3 regions of the Marinobacterium sp. xm-a-152 genome follow, and region 3 is predicted to be linked to each of the others. Evidence: predicted binding sites of a transcription regulator. Region 3 holds the regulator's gene; each other region holds the start of a gene.

Region 1 (5,746 bases), on a different contig from region 3:
GGGGGAACTCCAATCCCTTAGAGGCGTGTAGCGTCATTAACTGAACACGATCGGAGTCATCCTCCTCCTCTTGGCGTTCTAGCAAGTCGAGCAGCACAAGTCGCGCAATCGCCTCTTCAATGCCCGCATCTGGATCATCTTCTTGGATACGCTCCAAGGAGGCACGAAGGGAGTCGACTAGGAACCAGACATTCTGAATACGCTTTTCCGCGATAATATCGCTTGAGGCGTTAGCGGTAATCCACTCTTCGTAGCCAATTTCGGCGATCAGTTCACGAATCGCCCCAATGGGATCCGACCCCAAACAGAGTGAGTGCAAACGCTCTATCATCTCAGTAAAGGCACGCAGCCGAGCCAGCGCGTTGGGCTTCATAACCTGCTCGATACCCAACTCATCGACCGCTGCAAACATGCTGATATGTCGCTCGGTTGCATACTCCCCGAGCTGCTGCAGTGTGGTAGGTCCGATCTCTCGACGCGGCAAGTTGATGATACGAAGGAAGGCGTTATCGTCGTCGCGATTGATCAACACTTTGAAGTAAGCCATCAAATCTTTGATCTCGGCGCGAGCAAAGAACGAGGTGCCGCCGCTGAGCTTATAAGGCACCTTAAAGTTCTGCATTTTAATCTCGAGCAACCTGGCTTGGTGATTGCCACGATAGAGCACAGCAAAATCTTTAAAGGGTGCGCGCTCTCGCAGGTGTCGTTCCAGAATCTCGGTCGCGATGCGCTCACACTCCGCATCTTCACTGGGTAGGTGTATCAGACGCAGCGGATCACCCATGCCCATTTCGCTCCACAGCGTCTTATCAAACACGTGGGGGTTGTTCGCAATCAAGGTGTTAGCCGCCTTGAGTATGCGGCTTGTAGAGCGATAGTTCTGCTCTAGCTTTACTAGTTTTAAACTTGGAAAGTCGTGCTGCAGTTGGGCCAGATTCTCTGGACGAGCACCACGCCATGCGTAGATCGACTGATCATCATCACCTACGACGGTTAAACCTGTACGATGCCCCACCAGCTGTCGAACTAGACGGTACTGTGACAAGTTGGTGTCTTGGTACTCATCGACTAACAAGTAGCGAATGCGGTTTTGCCAACGCTCTAACACCTCTGGCTTTTGATCAAACAGCCGCACAGGCACCAAAATAAGATCATCAAAATCGACCGCGTTATAGGCACGAAGGTGGCGCTCATATGCCTCATAGGCTCTGGCGCAGAGAATGTCGATCGGCTCTGAGACAGTCTCCAGAGCCTGTTGAGGCGTGATCATCTCATTCTTCCAAGAGGAGATTTGGCTCTGAACGACATTGATCTTATCCGTGTCCTCATCGTGATGGACTAGAAGATCTCGAATTAAGATGCGACTGTCTTGGTCATCAAACAACGAAAAGCCTGGCTTCATTCCGAGCGCTTTATGCTCACGGCGCAAGATGGTTAGACCAAGATTGTGGAAGGTTGAGACAATCAAACCGCGTGCCGCTTTACCCTCCACCAGCGACATGACTCGCTCTTTCATCTCACGCGAGGCTTTGTTGGTAAAGGTAACCGCCGCAATGTGGCGCGCCTCAATGCCGCACTCTTCAATGAGATAAGCGATTTTTCGCGTGATGACACTGGTTTTACCTGAGCCAGCGCCAGCCAATACCAGCAGTGGACCACTGATGTATTCGACGGCTTCTTTCTGACGGGGGTTAAGGCGTGACATGTTTGATGAGCAGACTCGATATTAGGGCGCACAGTGTACACCCTGACATCAGCAAGCCCAAGATCTGCTCATCAGTTAAAGCTGTCGATAGCTGAGCGCCTCCATAATGTGGCTGTTTTCGATCGCCTGATCTGCATTCATATCCGCCAGTGTGCGAGCCACGCGAAGTGCTCTATGGCAAGCCCTAGCGGAGAGCTGTAAGCGTGTCGCTATCACCATAAACTCTTTTGATAATGACTCTGAAGCATTCAGCTCTTTTTGGACTTCACTGCCTGTTAGCTCAGAGTTGAGCTTGCCCTGCCGATCATACTGTCGCTGCTGACACTGACTAACTCGCTTACGAACTGCGTCAGAGCACTCCTCATGCGATTCGCCCAGTAATAGCTCCTCTGTGGGCACCGCACTCAAAGCCAGACGCATATCAAATCGATCCAACAATGGGCCAGAGACTCGACCCTGATATCGATCGATTAGAGCCTGAGAACACTGACATCGCTCAGTCCCATCAGCGTAGTAACCGCAGGGGCAAGGATTCATCGCCGCCATCAAAGAGAAACGCGCAGGGTAGGTCAGCGTGCCCGCCACTCTAGAAATACTGACCTCACCGGTTTCAAGCGGCTCTCGCAGAACTTCCAGAACAGAACGGGGAAATTCTGGCAGCTCATCCAGAAATAGAACCCCTTGATGCGCCAGTGAGATCTCACCCGGCCTAGGGGAAGATCCACCCCCCACCATCGCCCGTGATGATGCACTGTGGTGCGGTGCTCTGTAGGGTCGTTCACCCCGAAACAATCGCTCGACCGGCAAACCCGAGACCGAATAGATACTGGCCGTTTCGATACAACTGGATTGCGAAAGTGGCGGTAGGATCGATGGCAGTGCTTGGGCCAACATACTTTTACCACTGCCCGGAGGACCGCTCAAAAGCAGGTTATGCATTCCACTGGCGGCCACTTCCAAGGCACGACGGGCCATCGGTTGTCCCCGAACTTCTGAAAGATCTACGGGGTAACTCGGCGGATAATGAACTGGGGGTTGAGGGTCTATTTCAGGTAGCTTTTCAGCACTCAACGCCTGACATAGATCGTACAGCGTCTTAGCTGAAAGTTGTTGCTTAGCACCCGCGAGAGAGGCTTCTTGGCTATTATCGGGGGCAATAACAATCAGTGAATCCGCTTCAGCACAGGCATAGGCGGCCGGAAATAGGCCTCTAATAGGGTGCAGTTTGCCGTCCAAGCCCAATTCTGAGTAGAGCTCTGCCTGCTGCAGGTGAGTTGTTTTAAGCTGATTGGATGCCAACAGAATGCCAAGCGCAATGGCTAGGTCATAGCGTCCGCCCTCTTTGGGGAGATCGGCCGGTGATAAGTTAACGGTGATTCGTCGTTGCGGGTATTCAAAGCCGGCGTTTAACAGTGCACTGCGCACACGCTCGCGGCTTTCACGCACCGCGGTCTCTGCCATACCCACAATTGCAAAGGAGGGTAAGCCTCCTGAAAGGTGCACTTCAACGCGAACGCGAGGTGCCTCGATACCGAGCTGAGCTCGGCTATAAAGAGTTGCCAATGCCATGACGCCATCCTTGGGTCCTGCAGTTGGCCTAGCGTTGCTTTAGGACTCTTTTGACTCCAACTCAGCAACCATCGCTTCCAACTGCTCTAATTTTTCTCGAGTTCGCTGAAGTACAGCGGCCTGAGCGTCAAACTCCTCCCGAGTGACTAAATCCAGTTTAGCAAAACTTGATTGAAGTACAGTTTTAATTTGCTGCTGCATCGCCTCCTGACCTGGAAGTGATGAGTTACCCTGAAGGAATTGGGTCATCGTCTGACTTAGGTTTTCAAACATCTTAGGATCAAGCATCTCAGCCCCCTTTAACATCGATATGCGTCTCAATAGATGCACTATACCAGAACCCTTTTAAGACAAGCGTCTATGATCACTATTTTAGCCTCAATATGGCGCACCAAAGTAGTGCATGCACTTTTGTGGTGCATACTGGCGTGCACTATAAAGGTTGATAAAACGGTAAAGAGACCCATGAAAAATTTATAAGTCAATGTTTTATAAGTTATTTTTAAAAGTTGGCACAAGTTTCGCAAATAGAGTTCACAGGAAAAAATTAATCCTCCCTTTTCACATTAAGGAGAAATCTGATGAAACTAGTGTCAGCCGTAATTAAGCCATTCAAGCTTGACGACGTGCGCGAAGCGCTATCAGAGATCGGTGTACAAGGTATCACCGTGACTGAAGTTAAAGGCTTTGGCCGTCAAAAAGGCCACACCGAACTCTACCGTGGTGCAGAGTATGTTGTGGACTTCCTACCTAAAGTTCGCCTAGACGCTGCTGTCTCTGATGAGATCGTAGATCAGGTTATCGAAGCGATCACCAATGCTGCGCAAACCGGCAAAATTGGCGACGGTAAGATTTTTGTTTCAGCGCTTGAACAAGTTGTTCGCATCCGTACCGGTGAGACCGGCGACGAAGCTCTATAACGTTTTGATTTTTGGCCTTATTGGAGGGCATAACAATGGAAGAACTTTTGAATACAACAGCTGGTGATGTTACCCAGCTGAAGTACGCACTCGATACCTTCTACTTCTTGGTGTGTGGTGCGCTGGTTATGTGGATGGCGGCAGGCTTCTCAATGCTAGAAGCAGGTCTTGTTCGTTCTAAGAACACCACTGAAATTCTAACTAAGAACATCGCGCTATTCGCGATCTCTTGCATCATGTACTTCGTTTGCGGTTACGCGATCATGTACGGCGGTGACTACTTCCTATCTAGCATCACGGGTGACGGTGTTGCCGATGAGTGGACCTACGCGCCATCAGCTGACTTCTTCTTCCAGGTGGTATTCGTTGCAACAGCAATGTCTATCGTATCGGGTGCAGTGGCTGAACGTATGAAACTATGGGCGTTCCTAGCGTTCGCGGTTGTGATGACAGGCTTCATCTACCCAATGGAAGGTTCTTGGACTTGGGGCGGCAACGCTGTATTCGGCATGTACACTCTAGGTGATCTTGGTTTCTCTGACTTCGCGGGTTCAGGTATCGTCCACATGGCAGGTGCTGCAGCAGCACTAGCAGGTGTCCTAATGCTTGGCGCACGTAAAGGCAAATACGGTAAGAACGGTGAGATCAATGCGATCCCTGGTGCTAACCTACCAATGGCAACACTGGGCACATTCATCCTTTGGATGGGTTGGTTCGGCTTCAACGGTGGTTCGGTTCTAGCAACGTCTGACGTTGAGAACTCAAACGCAGTTGCCGTTGTCTTCATGAACACTAACGCAGCTGCGGCTGGCGGTGTAGTAGCAGCACTAATCACAGCGCGTCTACTGTTCGGCAAAGCGGACCTTACAATGGCACTTAACGGTGCACTAGCAGGTCTAGTAGCGATCACAGCAGAGCCTTCAACCCCTTCTGCACTACAAGCTCACATCTTCGGTGCGATCGGTGGTGTTCTGGTTGTCTTCTCTATCCTAACGCTGGATAAACTAAAAATTGACGATCCTGTCGGTGCGATCTCTGTACACGGTGTTGTAGGTCTTCTTGGTCTACTACTGGTACCAGTAACTAACGACGGTTCTACTTTCTCTGGCCAGATCATCGGCGCCCTAACAATCTTCGTATGGGTATTCGTTGTCAGCCTAGTGGTTTGGGGCATCATCAAAGCTGTGATGGGCATCCGAGTGACTGAAGAGGAAGAGTACGAAGGTGTCGATATCTCTGAATGTGGTATGGAAGCCTACCCAGAGTTCGTCACTTCACGTAAGTAATAGGAAACTCAGTTTCTGTTGAAACCCGGGGTGTAGCGATACACCCCTCTTCTCAGCCCTACCCCCAGGTAGGGTTTTTTTCGTTTCTGGACAAACAGGTTGATCAGGAAACTTGAAGGTTAAACCATCCATGTACATAATGGATGAAAATTTACAGCGAATTGGGACAGTTTTGCCTGCCCAGTTCAACAAGGAGAAACTATGAAACTGGTATCGGCAGTTATCAAACCGTTCAAACTGGATGATGTGCGCGAAGCGCTGTCTGA
Region 2 (5,746 bases), on a different contig from region 3:
AGATCTTAAACTGAGTAGTAAAGATCGTATTCGATTGGGTGAGTTGTCTGGCTCACTTGAGCACACTCTTCACGCTTAAGTTCGATGTAAGCGTTTAGCATGTCTTCAGTGAATACGCCGCCGCGAGTTAGGAACTCGTGATCAGCTTCTAGAGCGTCCAGAGCTTCTTCTAGTGAAGAACAAACCTGTGGGATCTGAGCAGCTTCTTCAGCTGGTAGATCGTAAAGGTCTTTGTCTGCTGCATCGCCAGGGTGGATCTTGTTCTGGATACCGTCAAGACCCGCCATCATTAGCGCAGAGAACGCTAGGTATGGGTTAGCGATTGGATCAGGGAAGCGTGTCTCGATACGACGGCCTTTAGGGCTAGTTACGTATGGGATACGGATAGAAGCTGAACGGTTACGAGCTGAGTAAGCTAGCATAACTGGTGCTTCGAAGCCTGGAACAAGACGCTTGTACGAGTTAGTACCTGGGTTACATAGAGCGTTAAGCGCTTTAGCGTGCTTGATGATACCGCCGATGTAGTAAAGAGCTTCTTCAGATAGGCCCGCGTATGCGTCGCCAGCGAAGATGTTAACACCGCCTTTAGATAGAGACTGGTGAACGTGCATACCAGAGCCGTTGTCACCAACGATTGGCTTAGGCATGAACGTAGCTGTTTTACCGTAAGCGTGAGCAACGTTGTGAACTGCGTACTTAAGAATCTGAACTTCGTCAGCTTTCTTAACAAGGGTGTTACCTGCCACACCGATTTCACACTGACCAGCAGTTGCTACTTCGTGGTGGTGTACTTCTACGTGCAGACCCATCGCTGTCATCGCGTCACACATTGCAGCACGAAGATCGTGTAGAGAGTCTACTGGTGGTACTGGGAAGTAACCGCCTTTAACGCGTGGACGGTGACCTGTGTTACCGCCTTCGAATTTGCTGTTAGAAGACCATGCAGCTTCTTCAGAAGATACAGTGTAGCCACAACCAGACATGTCAGAGTGGAAGTGAACTTCGTCAAATACGAAGAACTCTGGCTCTGGACCGAACATAGCGCTGTCAGCGATACCTGTTGATTTCAGGTACTCTTCTGCACGCTTAGCAACAGAACGTGGATCACGCTCGTAACCAAGACCTGTAGCAGGCTCAACGATGTCACAACGGATGATGACTGTTGCATCTTCAGAGAATGGATCAACGATAGATGAAGAGTCATCTGGACGAAGGATCATGTCAGAGTCGTTAATACCCTTCCAACCTTGGATAGATGAGCCATCAAACATTTTGCCGTCTTCGAAGAAGTCGTCACCCATTTCGTGAACTGGGATAGTTACGTGCTGCTCTTTACCTTTAGAGTCTGTAAAGCGAAGGTCGATCCACTTCGCGTCAGTTTCTTTGATCAGATTTAGTGTCTGTTCAGACATTATGGCTCTCTCCATTATCAGATATTGCCAGACTAGTAGCCTTGGGTTTAAGCCTGCACCATGCAAGCTCAGTCTTCCTAACGAGCTAGCAAACAGTATGCCAACTCGAAAAAAGTCTTTATTTACGGTGATTTACCGCATCAGCAACGAATCACCAATGACAATAAACGCACCAATTTGATGCACACCTAAAACATACGCACCACAATGGTGCTTTAAACTATTACTAGTCTGTCGATGTGTGCCAATATGATACTCCAGCCAAAAAATTTTGCACTAGATTCGCTTCTAACAATTGTTCATATGGTCCAAATTTATTGGCTATTAATTCGCCTTGATCACGCTCGACGCGTATAATCCGCGCATCTTTAATTAATGAGACTCACCTCGTGATCGAAAATCTTCGCAATATCGCCATCATCGCACACGTCGACCATGGCAAAACCACCCTAGTTGATAAACTTCTAGAGCAGTCAGGTACCCTTGGCCGTCGTGATGAAGGCGCTGAGCGCGTCATGGACTCAAACGACCAAGAGAAAGAGCGTGGCATCACCATCCTTGCCAAAAACACCGCCATCACTTGGAACGACTACCGCATCAACATCGTCGATACTCCTGGGCACGCCGATTTCGGTGGTGAGGTAGAGCGTGTTATGTCGATGGTTGACTCGGTCCTTCTGCTTGTTGATGCAGTTGATGGTCCAATGCCACAAACACGCTTCGTTACTCAGAAAGCCTTTGCACGCGGCCTTAAGCCAATCGTTGTTATCAACAAAATCGACCGTCCTGGTGCACGTCCAGATTGGGTTATGGATCAGGTTTTCGAACTGTTCGACAACCTAGGCGCTACCGATGAGCAGTTGGACTTCCCGATTGTCTACGCCTCAGCGATCAACGGTATTGCGGGTGATGATCACGAAGCTATGGCTGACGATATGACGCCTCTATTTGAAGCGATCATCAAGCACGTTGATGCGCCTCACGTCGATACAGAAGGTCCATTCCAGATGCAGGTCTCTGCGTTGGACTACAACAGCTTTGTCGGTGTTATCGGTGTGGGTCGTATCTCACGCGGTAAGATCTCTACCAACACGCCTGTTAAAGTCATCGATTCACACGCAAAAATGCGTTCAGGTCGTATCCTTAAGATCATGGGCTACCACGGTCTTGATCGTGTCGATGTCGACAGTGCACAAGCAGGTGACATTGTCTGTATTACCGGTCTAGACGAACTCAACATCTCAGATACGCTGTGTCACCCAGATGTTGTTGAAGCACTACCAGCACTCTCTGTCGATGAGCCAACCGTCTCTATGACATTCCAGGTCAACGACTCTCCGTTTGCCGGTAAAGAGGGCAAATTCGTTACCAGCCGTAACATCAAAGAGCGTCTAGAGCGCGAATTGATTCACAACGTAGCACTGCGTGTAGAGCCGGGTGATAGCCCTGAGAAATTCCGTGTATCAGGTCGTGGTGAACTTCACCTATCGGTACTGATTGAGACCATGCGCCGTGAAGGCTTCGAACTTGGCATCAGCCGTCCTGAAGTAATTCAGAAAGAGGTAGATGGCGAAATCCACGAACCTTACGAGATCGTTATGATCGACGTTGAAGAGCAGCACCAGGGCTCGATCATCGAAGAGCTAGGCATGCGTCGCGGTGACATGACGAATATGGAAGTTGACGGCAAAGGCCGCTGTCGCCTGACCTTTATGATCCCTTCTCGCGGTTTGATCGGCTTCCGTAGCCAATTCCTAACCATGACGTCTGGTACTGGTATCATGAACTCAATCTTTGACCACTACGGTGTGGTGAAAGAGGGTGAGACGGTGACTCGTAACAACGGCGTACTGGTTTCGATGGTTAACGGTAAAGTACTGGGCTACGCACTCTTCTCTCTTCAGGAGCGCGGTCGCCTCATGATCGGTCCAAACATTGAAGTGTACGAAGGCATGGTCATTGGTATCCATAGCCGCTCGAATGACCTAACGGTTAACCCAACCAAAGGTAAGCAGCTAACCAACGTCCGAGCCTCAGGTACTGATGAGAACATCGTGCTAACGCCACCTATCCGCTTTACTCTAGAGCAGGCTCTAGACTTCATTGAAGATGATGAGTTGGTTGAAGTAACACCTGAGAACATCCGTATTCGTAAGAAGTTCTTGAAAGAGCATGAGCGTAAACGCGCTAAGCGTTAATTAATTTGCAATAAATGCAAAACATAAAACGGTGCCAATGCAAATTGAGCACCGTTTTTTTATATTCAAACGAAATAAACGGAGTAAACTAAAGTCCAAGAAATCTTGAAGTGACAAACTAGGAACCACCTAATGACCAACAGCATTTTTTACCGGGTCAGCCCTATTCTTTTTTCAATTATTGGTATGGCGCTTAGCCACAACCTATTCTTTATCATCCTCCCTTTAAGAATGCAGTCGGCGGGCATTGAGTCTTCACAAGTCGGTATTGCTATGGGTATGTTTGCCGCCGGCTCTATCCTGGCAGGGATGTTTGGGGCCAAAGTCGTCAACCGCGTCGGTCATATCCGCGCCTTTGCAACAATGGCTGCAACACTGTCGATCGTCTCAATACTGCACACACTTCTTGAATCGTTCATCATCACTTCCCTGTTAAGGGTCGTTGCAGGCTTCTGCTTCATCACCAGTTTTATTACTCTGGAGAGCTGGCTTAATGTCACCAGTGATAGCAGCAACCGCGGTAAACTGTTCAGTGTCTACCAGATATTCTTTGCTGTCGGATTCGGTTCAGCACCTTTTGTGATGAACATTTTCGAAGAGAGTGATTTTAGACTGTTCGGTATTATCAGCGCCGTATTAGCGATCGCTCTGATTATTATGTCGATGTCACGCATGCCAGCACCCGAGCTACCTGGCCGAAGCCGCCCAATGTCATTTGGGCAACTATGGAAGGTCTCTCCATCAGGTACTCTATCTTGCCTGGTGGCGGGTTCTATTGGCTCCGCAAGCGTATCACTGATCGCTCTATACGCTTACGATCGAGGCTTTAGCGGCACACTACTATCAATCATTTTAGGCTCCTATTTGCTTGGGGGCCTCATGACACAATACCCAACTGGCTGGTTTGCGGATCGTTTCGATAAACGTACGGTGGGCGCTGTATTAATGATGATTGGTGTCGGTGCAAATGCCGTCATCATTATCGATTTTTACAGCGCTCTACCCACCTGGTTCGTCACCTTCTTCTTCCTACTGTCAGGGGGCGCTGGGGCCGCTATTTTCCCGCTAGCTGTGACACAGGTGTTCGACCACATCGACAGTAAAGAGGCGATGCCTGCAACCAGTATGATGCAAATTCTATTAGGCGTCGGTGGTGTCGTCGGCCCTATCGTGGCGGGCGCTATGATGGAGTGGTTTAGCTCTGTTTGGCTCTACTTCTACGTCATTTCACTGCATCTACTGCTGATGCTCTTCTTATTAGTGCGTAAGCTCTTCTTGCGAACCGAACGTCTAGAACCCGCTCAGCCCTACCAGTTCACAACCAACCCTGCATCCGTGCCTCCTCTTGAGGAGTACGTGGCTGCAGAGATTGCAGAGCCGGCGCTTAAACTGTTGATTGAGGCACTCAAACAGAACCCGAAAGATCCTCAGCACCTAATAAAAACTGCACTGGAATCTGCTCACCTAAAAGCAGAAGAGGTAGCATTACAGATGGTATTAAAGCTGCCCAAACGAGCGGGTGAGTTAACCGAACACTTAGTCACAATCTATCCAGAGAATCGACTAAAGGTAGCTAAGTCATTGACCGACTTCTTTGATCTGCATAAAACCCGTATCAATTACGCCATTGTGGGAGGGCTTAAAACGGATGCGAGCCCACAGGAGATATTTGAGATCGATCGATTAATTGAGCTGCGTAAGAAACGCCTAGAAGATGCGGGGTTACCAGTAGAATGAGAACACTCTACCCAGAAATAAGTGCCTACCACAGCGAGCAACTGGATGTAGGCAAAGGGCACAGCCTCTTTTTAGAGCTTTCAGGCAACCCCAATGGCGAGCCTATTCTGTTCGTCCACGGCGGGCCAGGCGGTGGTTGTTCGCCCGAGCATCGACGCTTTTTTAACCCAGAACATTACAAAATCATTCTATTTGATCAACGCGGCTGTGGGCGCTCGACGCCGCATGGCAGTTTAGAAAACAACACAACGGAACACTTAATCGCTGATATTGAAAAGATTCGTACCCATCTCGGCCTAGATAAGTGGGCACTATTTGGCGGTAGTTGGGGTTCTACGTTAAGCCTTGCCTACGCACAATCTCACCCAGAGCGAGTCAATGCACTGTTTCTAAGAGGTA
Region 3 (5,746 bases):
GGCAGAAGGCTGCCTGCCATAGCGCCCGCGACTAGATTGATCACGATGGCCATTGCGATCACTATACCGATGGTCATATCTTGGAACCAGAGGACAGCAATGGCGGCCACTACAACAGCCCAGAGTGACCCGTTGATGATGCTAACGATTAACTCACGGTTAAACAGCCAGCCAATATTGTGTCTTTCAATGTGTCCAAGTGCTTGGCCACGAATGACAAGAGTGAGGGTTTGACTGCCGGCGATACCACCCATTGAGGCGACGATTGGCATCAGTACTGCCAAGGCTACAACCTGATCGATGGTGGCTTCGAATAGGCCAATGACGGCCGAGGCCAAAAAAGCAGTAATAAGGTTAATTCCCAGCCAGACTGCACGACGGCGACTGGTTTTTAGTACCGGAGCAAAGGTGTCTTCATCCTCGTCCAGACCGGCCATGCTCATCAGTGAGTGATCGGCGTCTTCTCGAATGACGTCGACTACGTCATCGATGGTGATACGACCTAGAAGCTGTCGATCCTCATTGATAACAGGGGCCGAGATCAAGTCGCGCTGTTCGAAGATTCGAGCTACCTCTCGTTCAGGAAGATCGGCAGGGATTGCATGGTCATTCTCGGTCTTCATGATTTCACGAACCAGCATCTGTGGGTCTGAAATAAGAAGTCGAGTAATAGGAAGTACACCGATTAGTGCGTTGCGTTTGCGACTCACCACGAAAATACTGTCGGTACTGTCAGGTATCTCACTGTGTCGACGTAGATAACGAAGCGCCGTCTCAACCGTGATATCAGGTCGAATGGTTACCGTATCGGTATTCATCAGACCGCCGGCCGTATCATCGGGGTAGGAGAGTACCGCTTCAACCCGTTGGCGATTCTGCAAATCCATGTTTTGCAGCATCTCTTGCATGACCGTGTTAGGAAGTTGCTGAAGAATATCGGCTAAGTCATCGACATCGAGTGACTCTGTCATCGCCAAAATTTCTGCCGCGTCTAAATCGCTGACAATTTCAGCCTGAATATCTTCACCGAGGTGTTGTAGAACCTCACCCTCTATCTCTGGGTTGAGCAGGTTCCATACAATGCGACGTTCGCGAGGAGGGGTTTTCTCTAGAAGGTGAGCAACTTCCACAGGCCGCATGCCCTTGTTGAGCATGTAGCGAATCTGTTTGAGATTATCTGATTGAAGGGCTTCGCTTAACGTATCTAGAGCGATCGGTGCTTCGTCCGTACTCATGCAGCCCTCCTTTACGAGTAGGTTAGTCTCTACTCATCTTCGTCAAAACGGTTATTTATGATCTCAATCACGGCATCCATCGCGGCGGATTCATCAGCGCCATCCGTTTGTATGATTAGATCTGTTCCTTGGGATGCAGCCAACATCATAATGGCCATAATGCTTTTAGCATCGACTGTTTTGCCATCTTTTGTGATTTTGATGTCACAACCAAACTTACCTGTTACGCCAATAAGTTTAGCCGCTGCACGCGCGTGTAGTCCCAATTTGTTGATTATAGTAACGTTTTTTTCAATCATTGCGAAACTTATTCTGATAATTCTCGATGGCGTACTTGGATGTTATCCATTCTGTCAGCAAAGCGAGATGCAAGGCTCTCCGCAATGTATACAGAGCGATGTTGGCCGCCCGTGCAACCAATGCCAACAGTAACATAGCTTCGATTATTTGTTTTGAAATGGGGAATCCACTTCACAATGAACTGCTCTATGTCATTAATCATTTCATTCACTTCATCGGAAGCGTTGAGAAATTTTTTAACCGGTTCATCTTTCCCAGAGAGAGGGCGCAACTCTACAAACCAGTAGGGGTTAGGAAGCACCCTGACGTCAAAGCTGAAATCAACATCTAATGGAACGCCGTGCTTGAAGCCAAAGGATTCAAACTGCAAAGAGAGCGCTTGCTCTTTACGCTGTGCTACCCTCAATTTAATGGTGTCACGCAGTTCATAGAGTGAAAGCCGAGTGGTATCAACTCTCATGTCTGCAGAACTTGCGATGGGTTCAAGCAGATCTCGTTCTAAGGCTATTGCCTCTTCCAGTCCAATATCTTGGTTGCTCAGCGGGTGTTTTCTTCGAGTGGCGCTGTACCGTTTCAATAGGGTCGCTTCTGATGCGTCAAGATAAGTGATCTCGATGCCTATATCTTCTCTAGCCCTCAAGGATTCCATGATCTCTGGGAAGGCTTTTAGGTCGGTATGCTGGTTGCGGGCATCAATGCTCACAGCAATCAGGGGTGCGGTATTCTGGTCGTTAAGCATCTGCTCGACCAACGCTGGCAATAGCGTCGCTGGTAGGTTGTCTATGCAATAGAACCCAACATCTTCAAGTGCTTGCAAGGCGGTACTCTTCCCTGAACCACTGCGACCCGAGATAACAACGACTCTCATGATTAGACCTTTGATAGCTCAGTTGCTTTATTGAGTAGGGCCTCAGAATTCGTGCAGTCTCTAAGTGAATTAAGGGCTTCGGGCTTGCTGAACAGCTCGGCTAAACCAGCCAGTGTCTTAAGGTGCTCATCATTTCCATCATCGGGCACGATCAGTGCGCAGACAAGATCGACCGGCGCTGAATCGATTGAATCAAAATCGACACCGTCATCAAGTGTGATTAAGCAGGCGGATGCTGTTGAGCAACCTGGGATCCGACAGTGTGGTATACCCACGCCAGAACCTATTCCTGTACTGCCTAACCGTTCACGATTGAGAAGGCCTGTAAAAATTTCATCTTCTGTCACGCCATCAACTGAAGAGGCCAGCTTTTCGCTGGCCACTTGTAGAAGGCGTTTTTTACTGGCGACTGACTCCCGGCAGGCGGTTGTTTCAGTCGTCAGTAGGTCACCTAGTTGCATGTTGTCGTTCGTTTATTTGTGAGATTTCATTTTTTCTTTATGCTTGATGATTTGGCGATCAAGCTTATCCACTAAGCCATCAATCGCTGCATACATGTCATCATGCTCATCAGAAGCTACCACTTGGCCACCGGCTAAGTGAACATCAGCCTCGGCTTTTTTACCCTGCTTTTCGACACTGAGAGTAACTTGTACATTCTGAATGTTGTCGAAGTGACGTTCTAGCTTATCGAACTTGTTACGTACGTATTCACTTAGAGCTTCAGTCAGGTCCACGTGATGACCAGTAATATTTATCTGCATATGACTTCTCCTCGTCTTAGGCGGAGTGAAAAAATGAGGCCGCCCACCTCAATTAAACCAAACGCTTTCTCTCATTTGAAGGTGGAATGTTGAGAACTTCGCGATATTTAGCAATGGTTCGTCTTGCAACATTCACCCCCTCTTTATCTAGTAGTGTAGCAAGCTTACTGTCACTTAGTGGCTTGCGAGGGTCTTCTTCTGAAATTAATTTTTTAATGATTGCTCGAATCGCAGTTGATGATGCACCACTGCCGTCACTGGTAGCCACCTGACTCGAAAAGAAATATTTCAATTCAAAGACACCGCGCGGGGTGTGCATGTATTTTCGAGTTGTAACACGGGAGATGGTGGATTCATGTAGATCAACGGCTTCAGCAATGTCGTGAAGAATAAGAGGCTTCATCGCCTGTTCACCCTGTTCAAGAAAACCGATCTGTCTGGAAACGATCTCCGTTGAGACCTTTAAGAGGGTCTCGTTGCGGCTTTGTAAACTCTTTATGAACCAGCGTGCATCCTGGAGATGGTCTTTTAAAAATTGGTTCTCCGCGGAGTTGTCTGCACGTTTAATCATGCCTGAGTAGACATCATTGATACGTAACTCAGGAACTACGTCGTTATTTAAAGTGAGTGTCCACTCCCCAGCGCGTTTACGCACGATCACGTCCGGTACGATGTAATCAGTATCACCCAGATCTAAAGAGTCTCCTGGTGTTGGGTTAAGTGATTGAATCAACCTAACCACCTCTGACAGTTGCTCCTCTTTGAGCCTCATACGGCGCATCAAAGATTTAAAATCTCGACTGCCCAACAGGTTTAAATAGTCGGTCGCTAGGCGCAGTGACTCTGCGCGCCAAGGTGTCTCTATGGGTAGCTGTCTTAACTGGATTTTCAAACACTCTGCAAGATCACGGGCACCGACACCGGGTGGGTCAAACTGTTGAATGCGGTGAAGTACTGTCTCCACCTCATCCATTTCCACTTCAAAAAAGAGTTCAGGTAGTTCCTCTTGGCAGTTAAGAAGAATGTCCTGCAGATCGGTGATCAGATAGCCACGATCATCGATAGAGTCGATAATCATCTCAGCAATGTATCGATCAACATCGCTGAAATTAACCAGATTCAGTTGCCAGTTAAGGTGGTCTTGGATGGTTTCAACCGCAGCGTCATTATCACCTGGCATCCAATCATCATCACGATTGGAATTTGAAGAGCTTTGGTAAGTATCGTCCCATTGACTGTCGGTTGAAAGCTGTTCAGGGATGTCATCAGTAGACCAGCTATCTTCCGGCTGAGACGATTCGAACGTCTCTTCGATCTCTGAATTAGATTGGGTCTCATCTAAGGTTGATGACTCTTTTTGCTCAATGCTTTGAGAGTTCTCTTCACTCTGATCTTCTTCATCGGCTACCTCCAGTAGTGGGTTACTATCGAGTGCCTCTTGAATCTCTGTCTGTAGCTCTAAGGAGGAGAGTTGCAGCAATTTGATCGCTTGCTGCAATTGTGGGGTCATGGACAGGTTCTGTCCGACTTTGAGCTGTAAAGAGTGCTTCATTAAAATGATAATTACTTAAAAGTGTGAGAGTTACAAGCGAAAATCATTGCCCAGATAAGCCTCTTTAACGGCTTGATTCATCATGATCTGCTCAGGCTCACCCTCTGCAAGAATGTTACCCTCACTAACGATGTAAGCCCGTTCGCAAATGTCGAGAGTCTCTCTGACATTGTGATCGGTTATCAGGACGCCAATACCTCGATCTTTAAGGTGCCTGATGGTCTGTTTGATGTCGCTGACAGAGATGGGGTCTACACCAGCAAAAGGCTCGTCCAGTAGGATGAAGTCAGGGTCGTTTGCTAGGGCTCTTGCAATCTCAACTCGGCGTCTCTCACCCCCAGATAGGACCATCCCTTTGGACTCTTTGATGTGAGTGATATGGAACTCTTCTAGTAGAGATTGAGCTTTCTCGTGTTGTTGATCTTTGGTCAGGTCTTTTCTCTGCTCCAGTATGGCCATCAGGTTATCGTAGACACTCAGCTTTCTGAATACAGAGGCCTCTTGCGGAAGATAGCCTAAGCCGCGTTTTGCGCGCTCATGAATAGGCATTCTAGTGACGTCGTCGCCATTGAGACGAATGTTGCCTCGATCCGCTCTGACCAGACCTACAATCATATAGAAGCAGGTTGTCTTACCCGCACCGTTGGGCCCAAGCAATCCGATAATCTCACCAGGCTCAACAGTGACGGACACATCTTGAATAACAGAGCGTCCTTTGTAGCTTTTGGCTAGGTGAAGGGCTTCGAGTGAACTCATGGTTAATTATCTTTTTTAGGCTGAAGAACCATTTTGACACGCTGGCTTCCGCTCTCACTGCTAAAGGCTTTTACTTTAGAGTTCGCCATGTCGTAATTAATTTTGGCGCCAGTGAACTCGTCACCACCCTGAGTCACTCTGGCGTTCCCCGTAATTAACAGCAGTTGAGAGCTTACTGTGTAATCTAGAGTTGAGCCCGTTGCATAGGTAATCTCTTGGTCCAGTTGAGGGCGTTGTTCGAAGTAGGCTGGAGCACCTTTTGAGATAATCT

What was found. The regulator sigma-54, encoded in region 3, starts transcription at its own class of promoters, with help from an activator protein. The targets are predictions, from matches to a motif close to TGGCACNNNNNTTGCTNT.
Region 1: a site for sigma-54 is predicted at 3,785-3,802, ahead of glnK (P-II family nitrogen regulator). Genes of this name have one in related genera too.
Region 2: a site for sigma-54 is predicted at 1,498-1,515, ahead of glnA (glutamate--ammonia ligase). Genes of this name have one in related genera too.

What each region holds. Positions count from the first base shown of each region.
Region 1 covers NZ_WBYI01000002.1:198,966-204,711, forward strand. The annotation lists gene rep (DNA helicase Rep) at 1-1,705, opposite strand, end outside; gene XMA152_RS02540 (YifB family Mg chelatase-like AAA ATPase) at 1,781-3,274, opposite strand; gene XMA152_RS02545 (accessory factor UbiK family protein) at 3,314-3,562, opposite strand; gene glnK (P-II family nitrogen regulator) at 3,856-4,194, shown strand; gene XMA152_RS02555 (ammonium transporter) at 4,230-5,480, shown strand; gene glnK (P-II family nitrogen regulator) at 5,682-5,746, shown strand, end outside.
Region 2 covers NZ_WBYI01000016.1:152-5,897, forward strand. The annotation lists gene glnA (glutamate--ammonia ligase) at 6-1,412, opposite strand; gene typA (translational GTPase TypA) at 1,802-3,610, shown strand; gene XMA152_RS12340 (MFS transporter) at 3,743-5,347, shown strand; gene pip (prolyl aminopeptidase) at 5,344-5,746, shown strand, end outside.
Region 3 covers NZ_WBYI01000007.1:68,633-74,378, reverse strand. The annotation lists gene mgtE (magnesium transporter) at 1-1,235, opposite strand, end outside; gene XMA152_RS08315 (HPr family phosphocarrier protein) at 1,265-1,534, opposite strand; gene rapZ (RNase adapter RapZ) at 1,543-2,403, opposite strand; gene XMA152_RS08305 (PTS sugar transporter subunit IIA) at 2,406-2,864, opposite strand; gene hpf (ribosome hibernation-promoting factor, HPF/YfiA family) at 2,877-3,167, opposite strand; gene XMA152_RS08295 (RNA polymerase factor sigma-54) at 3,220-4,719, opposite strand; gene lptB (LPS export ABC transporter ATP-binding protein) at 4,750-5,475, opposite strand; gene lptA (lipopolysaccharide transport periplasmic protein LptA) at 5,478-5,746, opposite strand, start outside.